4 regions of the Paenibacillus xylanexedens genome follow, and region 2 is predicted to be linked to each of the others. Evidence: riboswitches for the same ligand, from Rfam matches in the RefSeq annotation. Region 2 holds a riboswitch; each other region holds the start of a gene.

Region 1 (4,116 bases), 340 kb from region 2:
TTCACGATGTGAAATAGCTACCTTATCCGTACACGCCTTCAATGCGTATTCCAAGGTATCCCTGTTCTTAATATTGCGTGTTCCCAGACTGGCTCGTTTTCCCCGAAGCAAACCCCTTGAACAACGTTGGTACTTTGGAATAACGGGTATTCGTAATTTTCCCTTGTGATGAGCTGCTGTCTGTACGCATAATCGAATCTTTTACATTAGAAATGTTGGAGTTATCCAGCGTCATGTTAACTGCAAAGGAAGTTCCACCATTTTGGCGAACCAGTTTGCCAATATCATCTGCACGAAAATTTTTGATGTTAATTGTTCCAGCTGCATTCATCTGGAACACTTTATCATAAGCCTTATACGCTGCCCCACCGGTAATGTTAACCGTTCCGGCAGACTTCAATGTCAGAGCATCCTCGCCCACGTCCTCCCAGACTACATTCGATATATTACAGTTACCATAACAGTGAACACCATCAGCAGCTGGTGATCCAATGTTTACGTTTTTGAGCGTGGCCCCTGCCTCCAGACGGAAGACTGGCTTCTGATTTTCTGCTTGAGATCCGTCGCCCAGTGTGGAAGGATTGGCTACAAATGTTTTACCTTGGCCGTCATAGGTCGTGCCCTTTGGAACAACAATCGTTGAATTTACAACGGTAGGTGCAGCAGCAACCGGAGCTACACCAAATACGGAAGCAACCAAACCAGCCGACAGCAACAACGTCAATATTTTTTTCATAACTTTATTCCTCCCTTATTCTCTCGTTTTTTGGTAGAGTACAAGCCTGAGCTTGTCCTGAAGTTCGTCAGAGGTGCACCTCTGTCCGAACCACAACCTAATCCTACCAAATAAGGAAGGTAACTAGAATAATCATTAGATCAGATATATCATGACATCGCACAATCCCTGTCTTATCAGCATTTTTTGCATATCAGGTCACTCAAGCAATATGCTGATATCAACCTCTGGTATGCTCATTTGTAACGTATGTACCCCTCACTTATTCCCCGGTAACAAAGAAAGACCACTACATTTGTCTCCAAATGTGTGATCTTGAATGGCTTCTGGCTTGCTGATATAAGATATCAGGCTCCGAATCTCTGACGATAACCGCACTTTCGACACAACTCTTCCACAGCTTCCCGCTTGGAGAAGCCATATACCAGATTGTTCGCTCGCTCACCCTCAATAATCTCCGAGAATGACTTCTCGTGCACATTACCAAGGTTAATCACACCCTCGCCATCGAGACAGCATGGAACCACCGTTCCATCCACAAGCACAGCTGCCTGACCACGCAATGCATGGCAAAAACCTTTGCCGTCATCTTCAGGTGCATCCAGACTCGGCCACTGGAACTCATGGTCCTGATTCAGATATACATTTCGGGCAATTTTGACCCCGCTGCCTGGAACCACTTTTTCCTCAATGCGGAAGTCCAGATTGAACTCACGTTCCAACACTTCAAGGGTCTCCCGATTTCGATTCATCTGAGCATTTGTGAAGTTATCCTGCGTCAGATTCCACAGTCGGAATGAGATGATGACATTGTGCTTAACGGCCTCGTGTACAAAGGACAAAATATGACGCAGGTATCCGTCACGGTCTGTTGAACCTTCATGCCCATCGAAGCTGTGCAGGGAGAAATTCATCTGCCGCAGCGCCGGTTTGCCAAGCAATTTATGCTGAGTCTTGGGCAAGAGTGTACCATTCGTTGTAATGTTCACCTTGAGTCCCTTCTCATGTGCGGAATCAAGCAGCAGATCTATTTTGGGGTGCAACAAGGGTTCGCCTTTGACATGTAGATAAATATGATTGGTGTGTGGTTTAACTTGATCCAGTATATTGTTGAAGACTTCAGGGTCAATGAATCCTTTGGCACGCTGCGTCTGAGGACAGAAGCTGCACGCCAGATTACAGATACTTGTGATCTCAATATATACTTTTTTGAACGTTTTCAACTCGGGTCCCCATTCTGCCTAGGAGGGAGAACAATCCCACCTGCATTTGTGATCCGGCCAATATGCGCCACCACTATTATATCGGGTTCATGAGCCAAGGTAAATTGTTCAGTTGTTCGGCTCTGGCTCCAAGTTCATCTCAAGAATTCCATCATGCTGCCTCTTTACAGTTCATGTTCGAGTGATATATGCTGAACAGACAACTGCATATCTTGAACTTTTGCACTAGGGGAGCCTTGCGGCTGAGACGAATATGACTATTCGGACCCTTTGAACCTGATCTGGATCATACCAGCGGAGGGAAGTGGAGCGGCCTTTTAGTAAGCGGAATTTTTTCATGAATGTGAAGATAAATTGCGGATTTAACTTACAGACCCACTCATTTCTCCGGAAATGGGTGGGTCTTTTTTGTTCCTTTTGCAGAGTACAGGATGCCGTTGTTATTCCAGCAGTCTGACATCAAGGGGGGAGGATCAGATGAACAACCATGTAACCATTCACAACGTTAGCTTCGCTTTTCCTGAAAAAAAGGATTCACCCGTGCTCGCCAATGTGTCGCTTCAGGTTCAACAAGGAGAATTTGTCTCGCTCATCGGCTCCAGCGGATCAGGTAAAAGCACACTCTTCAAGCTGCTCGCAGGCTTGCTTGAGCCAACCGTTGGCACCATCGATATAGCTGATGTACCGCAAGGACAACGGCTCGGACGAGTCGCTTATATGCCGCAGAAAGATCTGCTGTTATCCTGGCGTACCGTCATGGAGAACTGCATGCTGCCTGCCGAGCTTGCACCAGGCCGACAGAACAAGGAGAAGCTGCGAGCCGATATCATCGCAGGATTGGCAAGGTTCGGCTTGTCCGGTTATGAGCAGGCCTATCCAGATGAGTTATCCGGCGGCATGCGGCAGCGGGTGGCATTGCTGCGTACCTTGCTTACAGGCGGGCAGCTCATGTTACTGGATGAACCCTTCGGTGCACTCGACGCCTTAACCAAACGAGAAATGCATCGCTGGTTGTTGGAGCTGTGGGAGGACTTTGGACAAACCGTGCTGTTCATTACACATGACATTGAAGAAGCCCTGCTGTTAAGTGACCGTATCATTCTGTTAACTCCAGGAAGGCAAGGTCAGCAGTTGCGGGAGATGACAGTTCCTTTACCACGCCCAAGGCATTCGGACATGATCTACCAACCGGCTCTCGTGCAGATGAGACGACAACTGGAGGAACAATTACATGCAAAATGATAGAGCTGAGGTTAGCGTTTGGACGTGGTGTTTAAAGTGGCTCTCGAGGTCGTTTTCCCAATATGGTTTGTTTATTATGCTCATGTTCTTATTAATGGCGATCTGGGAAGTGATTGTGCGTATGGGATGGGTGCCCTCCTTCATCATTCCTGCACCCACGGCCATCGCAAGCTCACTGGTTGAACATCGCCGTCTGCTGTTGACCATCCATCTGCCTGCTACCTTTATGGAGGTTGTTGTTGGTTTTGTCTTGTCCATAGTGACTGGAATTACGCTGGCAACAGGCATGCATATGAACCGATCGATTGAAAAGGCCTTGTATCCCTTCATCGTAATCAGTCAGACCATCCCGCTGATTGCCTTGTCTCCCGTGTTCATCCTGTGGTTTGGCTATACGTTGTGGAGCAAAGTCGCCGTGGTGTTCCTAATCGCGTTCTTCCCCATTGTGGTCAGTACCTATGATGGACTCCGCCAAGGCGATCCGGAGCAGCGTGAACTTTTGCTCACCATGGGCGCCAGCAAGTGGGATATTTTTTGCAAACTCCAGATTCCACTGGCACTTTCCTCTTTTTTCTCGGGGTTAAAGATGTCTGTGGTGTACTGCGTGGTTGGGGCAACGATTGGCGAATGGCTCGGTGGCAGCAAAGGTCTCGGATACTTCAGCCGCCGCATGTCCAGCAACATGAACACGGATGCGATGTTTGCCGCCATTTTGCTGTTATCCCTGCTTGGAATCGTTTTGTTTGTACTGATTGCCTGGCTAGAGAAACGATTTAGCATACGGCGGCATGGACATGGAGGCAAAAGAAAAGTTGGATAATACTTAGACAGAAATTAGATGTAAACAAAACGATGAAATGAGGAACTTCATTTATGAATAACAAAGGTATATACTCCCTGCTTCCCATCATGCTC
Region 2 (4,116 bases):
TAATAATTAAATATACATAATTTAGGTATACAAACCTAGGGTTATATGATAAATTTATATTGTTATAATTTAACAAATTACTCAGAGGGTGAGGTTTTACATTGAGATTATTGCGTTTATCGAAGTTACTGTTGGTTTGCTGTCTATGCCTATTACTTATTCCTACCAGTGCTTTCGCTTCTGCAGAGAATAAAACTGTGAAATTGGACATAACTTTATTAAAGCAGGGTATTCCTTATGAAGTAATAGAATCCTGGAGCCCTGAGTTTAAGAAAAGTCTTTCGAAAGAAGATGGATCAATTGAAGTAGTGGCTCATGAAAAAGCCTCAGCACCTGAATTCAACGGAGAGGTTGGACCACTCGGAAATATCAAGGATGATCAATTTGACTATTATATAACCATAGTTCGAACTGATAATGTTAATAATCGTGAGCGGTTTATGGTTGCATTAACAGGAAAGTGGAAATCAATGCCTTTTTGGCGCTTATCTGATGCTTATGGCGCTTCTTTTGATAAAGAAATTTGGAGAACAGTGCCAGGTTCTGGGTATTATGAAGATAAAGTCAAGTATAGCGGAAACTCTACGTTTACAACTTTAGGAAGTGGACGTAATTTCTCATATACTGGTGAGAATGGTGTTGGATTCAATGCTGATCTCAAAGGGGGCATTATTATAACAGAACAGGTTGCCTCTGCCGTCTTTACAATAGAACATAAAAAGCAAGGAAATCAAAGTGGTCTATCTCAAATACAATCCAATTACTACCACATTAAAGGTACGGGCAGTGTAGGATTGAGTTTTGGAGCTCTAGAGGTTAGCTTCTCAGGCTCTGCTGATAATGATTCCAGAGGTACACTTAAAAATTTTAATTATTAATGAAGTCTTTGTTAAATATGTATATGTAATATAAGGTAGAATAAAGTTAAATTCAAAAAAGAGAACGATATAAAAATCGTTCTCTTTTACACATTTCACTCAACAAGAGAGGTGAATAAATTAATGCGATTTTTATATATTCTTATCTTGTTCCTAGTCGGTATGGGTTCTTCCGCACTTCTACATGCTAGTAATCTTAAACTTTCTGATGGCGTGCTGTTTGTCATCGCAGGCATCCTATTTCAGATTTGGCGTAAGTTGGATTGAATCCAAAAGTTACGGTGAAGCGGGTTTGGCCTTGTCCAAACATTAATCAATATTTATAATTTAAAGCTTCAAAAAACCTTCATCACCTGGCTCCCTTAGGAGCGTGTCCGATATTCCTCGGCCTTTTCCTGCATCCCGGTAGCTACAGCCTCATTCTCGGACAATCCTTTATCAGCGGCAAAGGCACGAATGTCCTGCGTGATGCGCATGCTACAGAACTTTGGTCCGCACATGGAGCAGAAATGAGCTTCTTTGGCCCCTTCTGCTGGCAGCGTCTCATCATGGTAGGACAGCGCACGTTCAGGGTCTAGTGACAGGTTGAACTGGTCCCTCCAGCGGAACTCGAACCGTGCTTTGGACAATGCGTCATCCCGGCGCTGAGCACGCGGATGTCCCTTCGCCAGATCGGCGGCGTGAGCTGCGATCTTGTAGGCGATGACCCCTTCCCGCACATCATCCTTGTTGGGCAGGCCCAGATGTTCTTTTGGCGTAACATAACAGAGCATGGACGTGCCGAACCAGCCAATCATGGCTGCCCCAATGGCGGACGTGATGTGATCGTAACCCGGGGCAATGTCGGTCGTCAGCGGCCCCAGCGTATAGAACGGTGCCTCTTTACATATCTCCATCTGCAAGTCCACATTCTCCTTGATCTTGTGCATCGGCACATGACCCGGGCCTTCGATCATCACCTGCACATCATGCTTCCATGCGATCTGCGTCAGTTCCCCAAGCGTAGCCAATTCCGCCATCTGAGCTTCGTCATTCGCATCGTAGATACTGCCTGGACGAAGTCCATCTCCCAGCGAAAACGCCACATCATACCTTTTCATAATCTCGCAGATTTCTTCAAAATGGGTGTACAAAAAATTCTCCTGATGATGCGCCAGACACCATGCTGCCATAATGGACCCGCCCCGGGACACAATGCCTGTCATTCGCTTGGCGGTCATGGGGATATAACGCAGCAGTACACCTGCATGAATCGTAAAGTAGTCCACGCCCTGCTCTGCCTGCTCAATGAGTGTGTCACGGTACAACTCCCAGGTCAGCGCTTCTGCTTCGCCATTCACCTTCTCCAGCGCCTGATACAGCGGCACCGTACCAATCGGCACAGGTGAATTACGGATGATCCATTCCCGGGTGGTATGAATGTTTTTGCCTGTGGACAGATCCATTACGGTATCCGATCCCCAGCGTACCGCCCAGGTCATCTTCTCGACCTCTTCCTCGATGGATGAAGATACAGCAGAGTTGCCAATGTTGGCATTGATCTTCACATGAAAATGACGACCGATCAACATCGGCTCACTCTCCGGGTGATTGATGTTGGATGGCAGAATGGCCCGTCCACTCGCCAGCTCCTGCCTCACAAATTCCGGTTCCACGCCTTCACGAATGGCGGCAAACTCCATCTCTGCCGTAATGACTCCTTGCCTCGCGTAGTGCATCTGGGTCACACAGCGTCCTGGCTGTGCCCGCAGCGGTTTGCCACGTAATCCAGGGTACTCTTCGGCTCCAGCTCTCTTTCCTCCGGGCTTCAGTCCGTTATCCACCGGTTTAACCGTACGGCCTTGATAAGCTTCGACATCGCCGCGCTCTGTGATCCAACGGGTGCGCAGGGCTGGCAGACCTGCACGGATATCCGCATGAAATGCGGGATCGGTCATCGGGCCGCTCGTATCGTAGACACGTAGCGGTTCGTTATGCTCCACCCCTTGGGGAGTATTCGTGTCATGAAGGGCTATCTCACGCTCCGGTACAGCAATGTCCGGCCGTGAGCCCTGAATGTAGACTTTGCGGCTGCCCGGAAAGGGCTGAACCCGTCCGGCCGCTCCTGTTTCTTTTTCCACCTGCTGACCGTTATGTTCCTGTTCCATCGCTTGTTGTCCCGTTTGATTTCCTGTACTCATGTTCGCTTTTCTCCTCCTCAGTGTTCGTCGCTTGTTTGGTTGGAATAGTCATTAGCTCACTTACGTACCTGTCCCAAATCATGCGCATTGCAGAGAAGAAAGAGCGATCCTACACCAGACCAGGGGAGACACTTTTCATGTACAGTTAACAACAGACGGAGGCTACCACAGATCATCGATCTATAAGACTCCCCTCCTCATCCAAGCCCACTTCCGCAGGTTATCGAAAAAGAAGCCCATAAAATCCGCGCTATATCGCCCGTTCCCTGTATATAAAAAAGCCGGTCCCCGAAGGAACCGACTTTTATGTCCATCACCAATAATGCACCTTTATGCAGCTCCTTAACGGAGCCCTACAAGGGTCACATCATGTGGTGGTTGTGGTCATATCGCCGATTACTTCCCTACGCTGGTATGATCCAGATCAGGTGCAAAGGGTCCGGAATCTCATGCGATTCCGTCTCAGTCCGGACAATTCGGACTCCCCCAGTAACGTTAACAAGTTGCGGCTTACATAAGCCGCCGTTCATATTCAATGAAGCTGGCCCCGCTGGGCCGTCCATAACAGAGTAGCGCAACCGGAACATAAAAACAACCTTTATATTCCAAATGATCAACTCTATTGGAGAAAAACCTTACCTCAGCATCAGGATAACATGAGCCCCATTTGCGTAGCAGCATCCTTCAACACAGGTGCGTATTCATGCAATGTCTCCTGCGAAAGTCGACTGACAGGTCCCGAGACCGAGAGGGCAGCTGCGATATTGCCTCTGCGATCCATAATCGGTACAGATACCGCGGCAGCTCCCGGCTCACGTTCCTCATAACTCGTGGCATATCCGTTATCCCGGATATCTATCATTTGTGCCAAATACACCGCCGGATCAATAAACACCGGCCATTCCGGCCCGTTCATCAGTTCTTCACGATCCTCGTCCGTGGCAAACGCCATTAGGACTTTGCTGGAAGCGCCCACAGACAGCGGGAGTCTAACACCCACTGGAGCGACTCGGCGAATCGCCTGATCACTTTGCACAGCCTGAATCCGAATCCGTTCA
Region 3 (4,116 bases), 3.3 Mb from region 2:
TCACCGATCGATGTGGTGATCCCCTGCACGCCGTGTTCGTTTGCTTGCAGACGTATATCCTGTATGTCCTCCATAACCCGTGCTCCCAATGCTTGAGCGGATTCAGCATATGCCTTCGTTAGATGGACTGGAAGAATCTCACTCTCGTAAGGTCTGTAGTAGGCTCCATACGTATCTCTGTTAAGCCATGATGCCTCCTGTTGCACAACGGAACGGTCCCACCACACCTCATCAGCAGACAACGCAGACTTCCGATTGTCCTTATAACTACTTAATTCACTGTATGAACGAAAAGGAGTTAGGAATCCCTGGCGTTGCAGGCCAGTCTCTACCTCACTGAGTGAAGCCATTAGCACCTGTTGCTCAATAAGTAAATGTCTACTCTGCCTAGCGAGCTTAGCCATCAAAGGATGAGCAAAATCCTCACTATCTGCCGCCAGCATTCCAGCCGCCGCGCAAGAAGTGCCTCCTGCAATCGCCGAACGCTCCAGTAACAGCACATCCTGTCCACGGAAAGCAAGCTCATACGCAATGGCACAACCAACAACGCCTCCACCTACAATAATCGTTTCTGCATGAATCTTATCCGGTCTATCAGTAATGATCTTTTTCATCCTCTCATCTCCTTGATTCAGCGACTCAGACTTTCTGTAGCAACGATAGCCTGCCTTAATAATGCAGCCGCCCGATCCGGGGAATCGCTCGCCCATACATTCGAGATCACAGCGACTCCCTGTGCGCCTGCAAAGCGAATAGCGTGAATGTTTCCCGGTTCGATGCCCCCAATCGCCATGACAGGAATGGAGACACCAGAGCACACTTCAGCCAGAGCATATAATCCTCTTGGTTCAAGATCCGGCTTACTGTTGGTTGCGTAGACATGCCCGAAGAATAGGTAATCGGCTCCCCGTTCTTCAGCGATTTTTGCCTCATCGATTGAATGAACAGATACACCCAGACGAAGTCGCTGCACATTGCTTATAACAGCAGGGTTGTAGTTACGTATTGCATCTTGCCCCCAATGTACACCGCCATAGATATCATTCTGTGAAGGTAGCTCTGAACCATTGATAACGATACGACAAGATGGAACGCCAATACCACGCAGACTTTCAGCCCAACCGATCTTGTCTTGCCATGTGAGTTGTTTTTCTCGTATGTGAATATAGTCCACCCATGGCCAAACGTCCTTTGCAGCTTTTACAAAAGATGCTTGATCCCCTGCACCCGTAGATACAACATGCAGTTCAAATGATCCGTGTACATGTTCATGAGAAAATACCGTACTGTTCATCTCCTTCCAGGCGTGAATGCTATGAAAACAAAAAAAGCCACTCCCGTAGGGGAGTGGCTGCGTATTAATTATAGGACCAGATGACTGACTGATACATACAGTTCATTTCGTGCAATAAAGCTATAGACCTTATAGCCATAACCTTATACACGCAACTGCATGTTTCAATTTACTAAGCAAGACGGTTGAATTCTTTCGAATTGCCGTTTGCTCACATCATTCACTGAAACGCGCTCGCCACTTCCCTACGCTGGTATGATCCAGATCAGGTGCAAAGGGTCCGGAATCGCATTCTTCCATCTCAGCCACATCGTGCGGCCCCCCTAGTGTTCATATGAAGTTGTAGCCTATGTTACCATAGAAGGATTTTTTTGTCACCGTTCATTTCTATTAAGCGTTGCTTGAATTGTCTAGTTTTTCTCAGACCATTCTTCAACATTCCATGTTTTGGTAACCCAACCCTCGTAGAAATCAGGTTCATGAGATACCAGCAACACCGTTCCCTTGAATTCTTGCAAGGCACGCTGTAACTCAGCTTTAGCTGTGACATCCAAATGGTTCGTCGGCTCATCGAATAGAATCCAGTTACTTTCACGCATCAAGAGTTTGCATAACCGAACCTTGGCTTGTTCTCCACCACTCAGCATGTTAAGCGGACGGGTAATATGCTCATTTTTCAACCCACAGCGAGCGAGATGACCCCGGACTTCATTTTGGGTCAGATGTGAAAACTCATTCCAGACATCCTCAATCGGCGTGATATTCCCAGCACGAACTTCCTGCTCAAAATAGGCCGTTTCCAGATAATCTCCCAAGAAAGTCTTTCCACTAAGTGGAGATATTTTTCCCAGGATGGTTTTTAACAGCGTCGATTTACCCACACCATTACAACCTACGATGGCAATTTTCTCACCACGTTCAATTGTCATTGTCATTTTGGGCAGCAAAGGATACGTATATCCAATTTCAAAATCAATGCCCTCAAAGACCGTTTTGCTGCTCGCGCGGGCATCCTTGAATTTGAACGTTGGTTTGGCCGCTTCATCTGGACGATCAATACGTTCAATTCTGTCCAGTTGCTTCTCCCGGCTCTTCGCTCGACCAGAAGTTGAAGCACGTGCCTTGTTACGCTGAATGAAATCTTCCTGTTTCTTGATGTACTCTTGCTGTTTCTCGTACGCATCAATATGCTGGGCTTTATTCATATCAGCCATCTCAAGGAACTTGTTATAGTTCGCTGCATATCGCGTTAATTTGGCAAATTCCAAATGATAAATGACATTTACGACTTCATTCATGAATTCCGTGTCATGGGAGATTAAGAGGAACGCGTGCGGGTAGTCCTTCAGGTAACGTGACAACCATTCAATGTGCTCTACATCCAGATAGTTGGTCGGCTCATCCAGCAAAAGAGCTGTAGGTTTCTCGAGCAGAAGCTTGGCAAGAAGCACCTTGGTACGTTGTCCACCACTTAGAGCTGCGACATCCCGATCAAGACCAATTGCGGACAAACCAAGACCATTGGCCATCTCTTCGACTTTTACGTCAATCAGATAAAAATCGCCCTGCTCCAGTTGTTCCTGAATATCGCCCATCTCTTCCAGCAACTGCTCCAGCTTATCTGGATCTGCATCTGCCATCTGGTCCGTAATATTCATCATTTCTTTTTCCAATTCAAGCAACGGAAGGAATGCATCTTTAAGCACGTCACGTATGGTTTTGCCTGGCGTAAGCTTCGTGTGCTGATCCAGATATCCATAACGGACCTTAGGTGTCCATTCCACTTTTCCACTATCTTTAAGCAATTTACCGGTAAGGATGTTCATTAATGTGGATTTACCCACACCATTGGCACCAACAAGTCCTACGCGCTCTCCGGCAAGTAAACGAAACGATACATTCTTAAATAACGTGCGATCTCCAAAATTGTGACTTACGTTCTCTACTGACAATAAACTCATAAGATGAGGTTGCTCCTATCTATTAGACATTACTTTTATTATTGTTCCGAAACCCTATTCTAGCACAGGTCCCGTCTTTTCTGAAAGTAATGTAAACAGTTCAGGAACCTCTTACATGATTTTGTCATACAGGCTACCCTAACGATTAGAGCATTTATATTCGAAATAGCCTTGTGCAGCTGCTTCTCTTGCGTCTGTAAACACCTCTTCAGCACGGTAACCATTACCACATGTGGAGGGATAGTAGTACTTGATACCCGTTAAAGGATCTACCCCACCTACGATGGCCGTTTTCTTCACAAGTCTGCCTCCACCGATCGCATAATTGTTGATCTTTTGGTCACCCACACCTATACCTTGGATAAAGGCCATAATCCCTGTATCGTTAATGGAGTTGTACCAATCTTCCTGCGCAATCAGGGGCATCGTAAACGTATAGGAAATACCGTTCTTTCTGGCAAACTCATTATGGCGGTTAATCACATCAGCCAGATCATCCTGCACAGTAGTCACAATCCGGCTTTGTCTAACTTGCTCAAATACGCTGGTATTCTGAAGTAAAGGAATCTGTGTGCTTGAAGCCAGTTCTTTTTGAAATCCTTCAATCCATTTCCCTGCGTTTGCGTCATAGGCATATACGTAGTCGTCCAGTGTAAAGTTAATACTGTTACCATTAGAATCTGAATATGTATAAGGTTTCTTGGGGCTCCACACTTGCCTGAAAGAATCTTCACGGTTACCTGTCATCTCTGTTTCTGTGGACAACATATAATAGCCATCATAATCCAGAATAACCACGGCAGGAATGTAATTAAACATGTTTCGAATAGCTGCGGGATCATCCTGAATCCCCATATTCAA
Region 4 (4,116 bases), 2.9 Mb from region 2:
TGGTGAAGAGATGTCCGATGAAGTTGCGGTAAAGCAGGCGTATCGATATAAGGAACTGTTGGATTTGTACAAAAAACACAAAGATCACATTTCTTCAGTTACCTTATGGGGACTCCAAGATGAGAAGTCTTACAACAACCAGGCCATGCTGTTTGATTCAGCCCTGAAGGCCAAAAAAGCATACTGGGGACTCGTGGATGAATCCAGCTTGCCTGTGTTGACACAGAGAGCCGTCTCACTTTCGGGTAAACCGGATATCAAAAAACAGTCACAAGATCCTCTCTGGAACAAAGCGGTGTCTACTCCACTGAAGGGTGACTCTTCGGGATCAGCCAATTTCCGCACCTTATGGGATTATAGTAACCTGTATATCCTTGTGGATGTTCAGGATGCGAAGGCAGATGTGAATGACGGAGTAGAACTCTTTGTTGATCTCAATAATGGCAAGACCACCTCATATGAAGCAGATGACCGATACATTATCATTAAGCGGTCGGGCAAAGCTGAGGGTGCGGAGCGACGTTCATATCGTGTACGCGAGACAAAAGCCGGATATCAGGTTGAATTGTCCATTCCATGGGGTGGTATCCAAGCCGATTCAGAATATGAAGTTGGCTTGGACATCCGTGTGACTGATGGCGGTTCAAGTGGGACACAACCTTATAATCCACTGTACTGGAATGATCGAACACAATCTCAGGAGCAAGATACAAGCAAATACGGCGTAATTCAACTCGCCCCTATGCCCAAATATGCACAAGCTGTGCAAGGGATTGTTCAGATTGATGGGAAGAAAGACGCCCTATGGAATAAGGCTGTACCATTTGAAGTAAAACGGTTGAATGAGACCGAAGGTGCAGAGGCAGTGGCTCGCGCAATGTGGTCAGGTGAGTATCTATACCTGCTGATCGACGTCACTGATCCAAACATCATTACAGACAGCATCAACCCATGGGATCAGGATTCGGTTGAGATTTTCCTGGACGAGAATCACCAGCGCACACCATATTTTCAATATGATGATGCCCAGTTCAGAATCAGTGCAGACAATGTGGGAACCTTTGCAGGGGGAGCCTCACCCGGACGCCTTGTAAGTGCTGTGAAGAAAACGAATAAAGGATACCTCGTAGAAGCCAGAATCCAGTTGAATTCACTGACGCCAAAGGCTGGAAATGTTCTCGGTTTCGAGCTTCAAATTAACGACAACCAGGGCGGAGGTAAGCAGAGCGTAGCCAAGTGGAATGATGCGACCAATGAAAGCTGGAGAAACACTTCCCAGTACGGAATACTCACTTTTGTCGGAAAGAACAAACTCGGGCAGTAAACCATCGGCAGTAATTGTAAGAATAGAAACCATCATAACAGTGGCTAAAACTCAACCATTGTTGTGATGGTTTTTTGTCGTTTACATACATCACTCAAGCTGATGAGGGCGATACAATCTGCCTTGACTATATTTAACAGCCCTTGATATACTAAATAGATGTTATTTTTTCTTTATGCGGATAAGAAAGTAATCAACTACATACAACCGTTTGCGAGGGAGCCTTAACCGGCTGAGAGGGTGTTAAACCGACCTTACCTGATTTGGATCATGCCAACGTAGGGATGCAACGATGAAACACTGCACTTGGGTAGCTTATGCGAACCCCCTTGTTTTTGTGTATTTGTCTGCGAAACATCCTATGGATGTTTCGTTTTTTTGTTTTTAAATACGTACATTGATGAACTGGAGGAACACATGTTGACTATTTCAGAGAGATTATATCAGGCAGCGCAGCCCGTGTGGAAGGAATGTCTCGAGCATCCCTTTGTTAAAGGAATCGGAGATGGTTCCTTACCGGTCGAACAATTTCGTTATTATTTGCTGCAAGACTACTTTTACCTGTTCGATTATGCCCGCGTATTTGCACTAGGTATCGTCAAGTCGCACGACCCCAAATTGATGCAGTTTTTTAGTAAAAACGTAGATAACATCCTGAATGGTGAAATGAAAATTCATCGTTCTTATATGGAGCGATTAGGAATAACAGAGGATCATGTTTTTTAGGTAAAACCTGCACTGAAAAATGCAGCCTATACTAATTATATGCTCTCTGTTTCCCATGCGGGTGGCATAGCAGAAGTACTTGTATCCATTCTGGCCTGCTCATGGAGCTATGCGGAGATCGGTCAAGTCCTTGCTCAAAAGCCGGGTGCAGCTGAGCATCCCTTTTATGGAGAGTGGATCACAGGATATGCTTCCTCTGAATACAACAGCAGCAATCAATCCCTTGTGACGTTAACGGATAAGCTATTAGAAGGCTGTAGCGAGGAAACATACCAACGGATGGAAGATATTTTCGTGATGTGCAGCCGCTTTGAGCTTGATTTTTGGGAGATGTCATGGAGGCTGGAGCCTTAAGTTCACTGGTAGTTAATCCAATTAGAGAGTAGCGTCCATAAACAGGATGTTGCTCTCTTTTTCTATATCCGTTGTGCAAAACAGCCTGCCATGTTTATTTTTATTGCCGGCATATCTATCGCTTCTATAGGCAGAATGCTTGATGGGAGTAATCCGAGCTTTTCGTTTGTTATTTTTGTGTCTCATTCAGATTCATTTAAGAATTGCAATTTATGATAATTACATGCGAAAAGATACAACAACAATAATAATAATGAGGTGATGGCAATGAGTATATACAAATGGCCTAAATTTATCGGTGTAGCGGTGCTATGTACTGCGATGCTGACGGCATGCAGCTCGACTAATGAAGGGAATGGGGAGTCGGAAAGCAATTCGACTGAAAAGGAACAAACGACTACGGATAATCAGAGTAAAACGGAGAATACTGCGCAGACAGTAGGATATGCCGATCAAATCAACAAGACTGAGGTTATGTCCATTTCAATTGATGTGGATGAAGAAGCATGGAAAAAAATGCTGGACACTGCAACAGAGGAACAGTACATCTCAGCTAATATTACAATTAACGGAACGACGATTGAAAACGTCGGGATTCGTCCAAAGGGTAACTCCAGCCTGCGGCAGGTCGCTGGCGATGATACAACGGATCGATATAGTTTCAAAATCAAGTTTGATGAATACGTCAAGGATCAAACGTGGATGGGATTGGACAAGCTCGTTGTGAACAACATGATTAGCGACAATAGCTATATGAAGGAATATTTGAGTTATGACATTATGAGTTATATCGGCGTAGATGCACCTTTATTCGCATTCTCCGATATTAGTGTAAATGGAGAGACTTGGGGCTTGTACCTGGCTGTTGAGGACATTGACAGTGGATATCTCGCTCGAGCCAAGAATGACGTGGGTGAACTTTACAAGCCGAACAATGATGACAACATGGGGCCAGGAGGTATGGGAGGGCCAGAAGGCAATCCTTTTGCACAAGGATATGGAGATATGCAGCCTCCTAATGAAGGTATGGCGCCACCGGATGGTGCAAGTCCGCCGGATATGAACAGCGGGACAGGGGAAGATGGTGCGAATACACTACCGGAAGCAGGTATGAAGGGGAACCGTGGTCCGGGTGGTATGGACGGAAGCGGGAATGGTGTTTCATTGGTGTACACGGATGATGAATCATCCAGTTACTCCGCGATCTTCGACAATGCTGAGACCAAAACAACAGAGGAAGATCATCAGCGTGTCATTGAATCGCTCAAAAACTTGAGCACAGGTACCGAACTGGAGAAATATGTGGATGTGGACGAAGTTCTGAGGTATTTTGCAGCCCACACGGTGGTTGTCAATATGGATAGCTACACGTCCGGAATGGGACATAACTATTATTTGTATGAGAACGATGGACAGATTAGTATGTTGCCTTGGGACTACAACATGGCCTTTGGCGGATTTGGCGGATTTCAAGGTGGTTCTGCATCCGACATCGTGAATCTGGCGATTGATACGCCGGTATCAGGGGTCACCCTGGAGGAGCGTCCAATTTTGGGCAAGCTGCTTGAGGTGCCTGAGTATAAGGCCAAGTATCACGAATATTTGCAGGAGATCGTAGATGGATACTTTGCAGACGGAAAATTTGAAGAAAAAGTGCAGAGTCTGAACAACATGATCGCGGAATATGTGAAACAAGACCCTACAGCATTTGT

The links. Region 2 has a riboswitch for thiamine pyrophosphate ahead of thiC (phosphomethylpyrimidine synthase ThiC). Riboswitches for the same ligand answer to the same signal wherever they lie in the genome.
Region 1: another riboswitch for thiamine pyrophosphate. It lies ahead of BS614_RS08295 (ABC transporter ATP-binding protein); the one in region 2 lies ahead of thiC (phosphomethylpyrimidine synthase ThiC).
Region 3: another riboswitch for thiamine pyrophosphate. It lies ahead of BS614_RS21245 (thiamine phosphate synthase); the one in region 2 lies ahead of thiC (phosphomethylpyrimidine synthase ThiC).
Region 4: another riboswitch for thiamine pyrophosphate. It lies ahead of tenA (thiaminase II); the one in region 2 lies ahead of thiC (phosphomethylpyrimidine synthase ThiC).

What each region holds. Positions count from the first base shown of each region.
Region 1 covers NZ_CP018620.1:1,878,833-1,882,948, reverse strand. The annotation lists gene BS614_RS08305 (pectate lyase) at 68-736, opposite strand; gene BS614_RS08300 (radical SAM/SPASM domain-containing protein) at 1,084-1,959, opposite strand; TPP riboswitch at 2,177-2,279, shown strand; gene BS614_RS08295 (ABC transporter ATP-binding protein) at 2,437-3,201, shown strand; gene BS614_RS08290 (ABC transporter permease) at 3,191-4,021, shown strand; gene BS614_RS08285 (ABC transporter substrate-binding protein) at 4,075-4,116, shown strand, end outside.
Region 2 covers NZ_CP018620.1:1,541,618-1,545,733, reverse strand. The annotation lists gene BS614_RS32105 (hypothetical protein) at 102-878, shown strand; gene thiC (phosphomethylpyrimidine synthase ThiC) at 1,241-3,025, opposite strand; TPP riboswitch at 3,443-3,556, opposite strand; gene BS614_RS06965 (IclR family transcriptional regulator) at 3,705-4,116, opposite strand, start outside.
Region 3 covers NZ_CP018620.1:4,867,522-4,871,637, forward strand. The annotation lists gene thiO (glycine oxidase ThiO) at 1-614, opposite strand, end outside; gene BS614_RS21245 (thiamine phosphate synthase) at 632-1,294, opposite strand; TPP riboswitch at 1,520-1,629, opposite strand; gene BS614_RS21250 (ABC-F family ATP-binding cassette domain-containing protein) at 1,705-3,255, opposite strand; gene BS614_RS21255 (hypothetical protein) at 3,394-4,116, opposite strand, start outside.
Region 4 covers NZ_CP018620.1:4,462,133-4,466,248, forward strand. The annotation lists gene BS614_RS19715 (endo-1,4-beta-xylanase) at 1-1,324, shown strand, start outside; TPP riboswitch at 1,530-1,627, shown strand; partial or broken gene tenA (thiaminase II) at 1,742-2,404, shown strand; gene BS614_RS19725 (CotH kinase family protein) at 2,672-4,116, shown strand, end outside.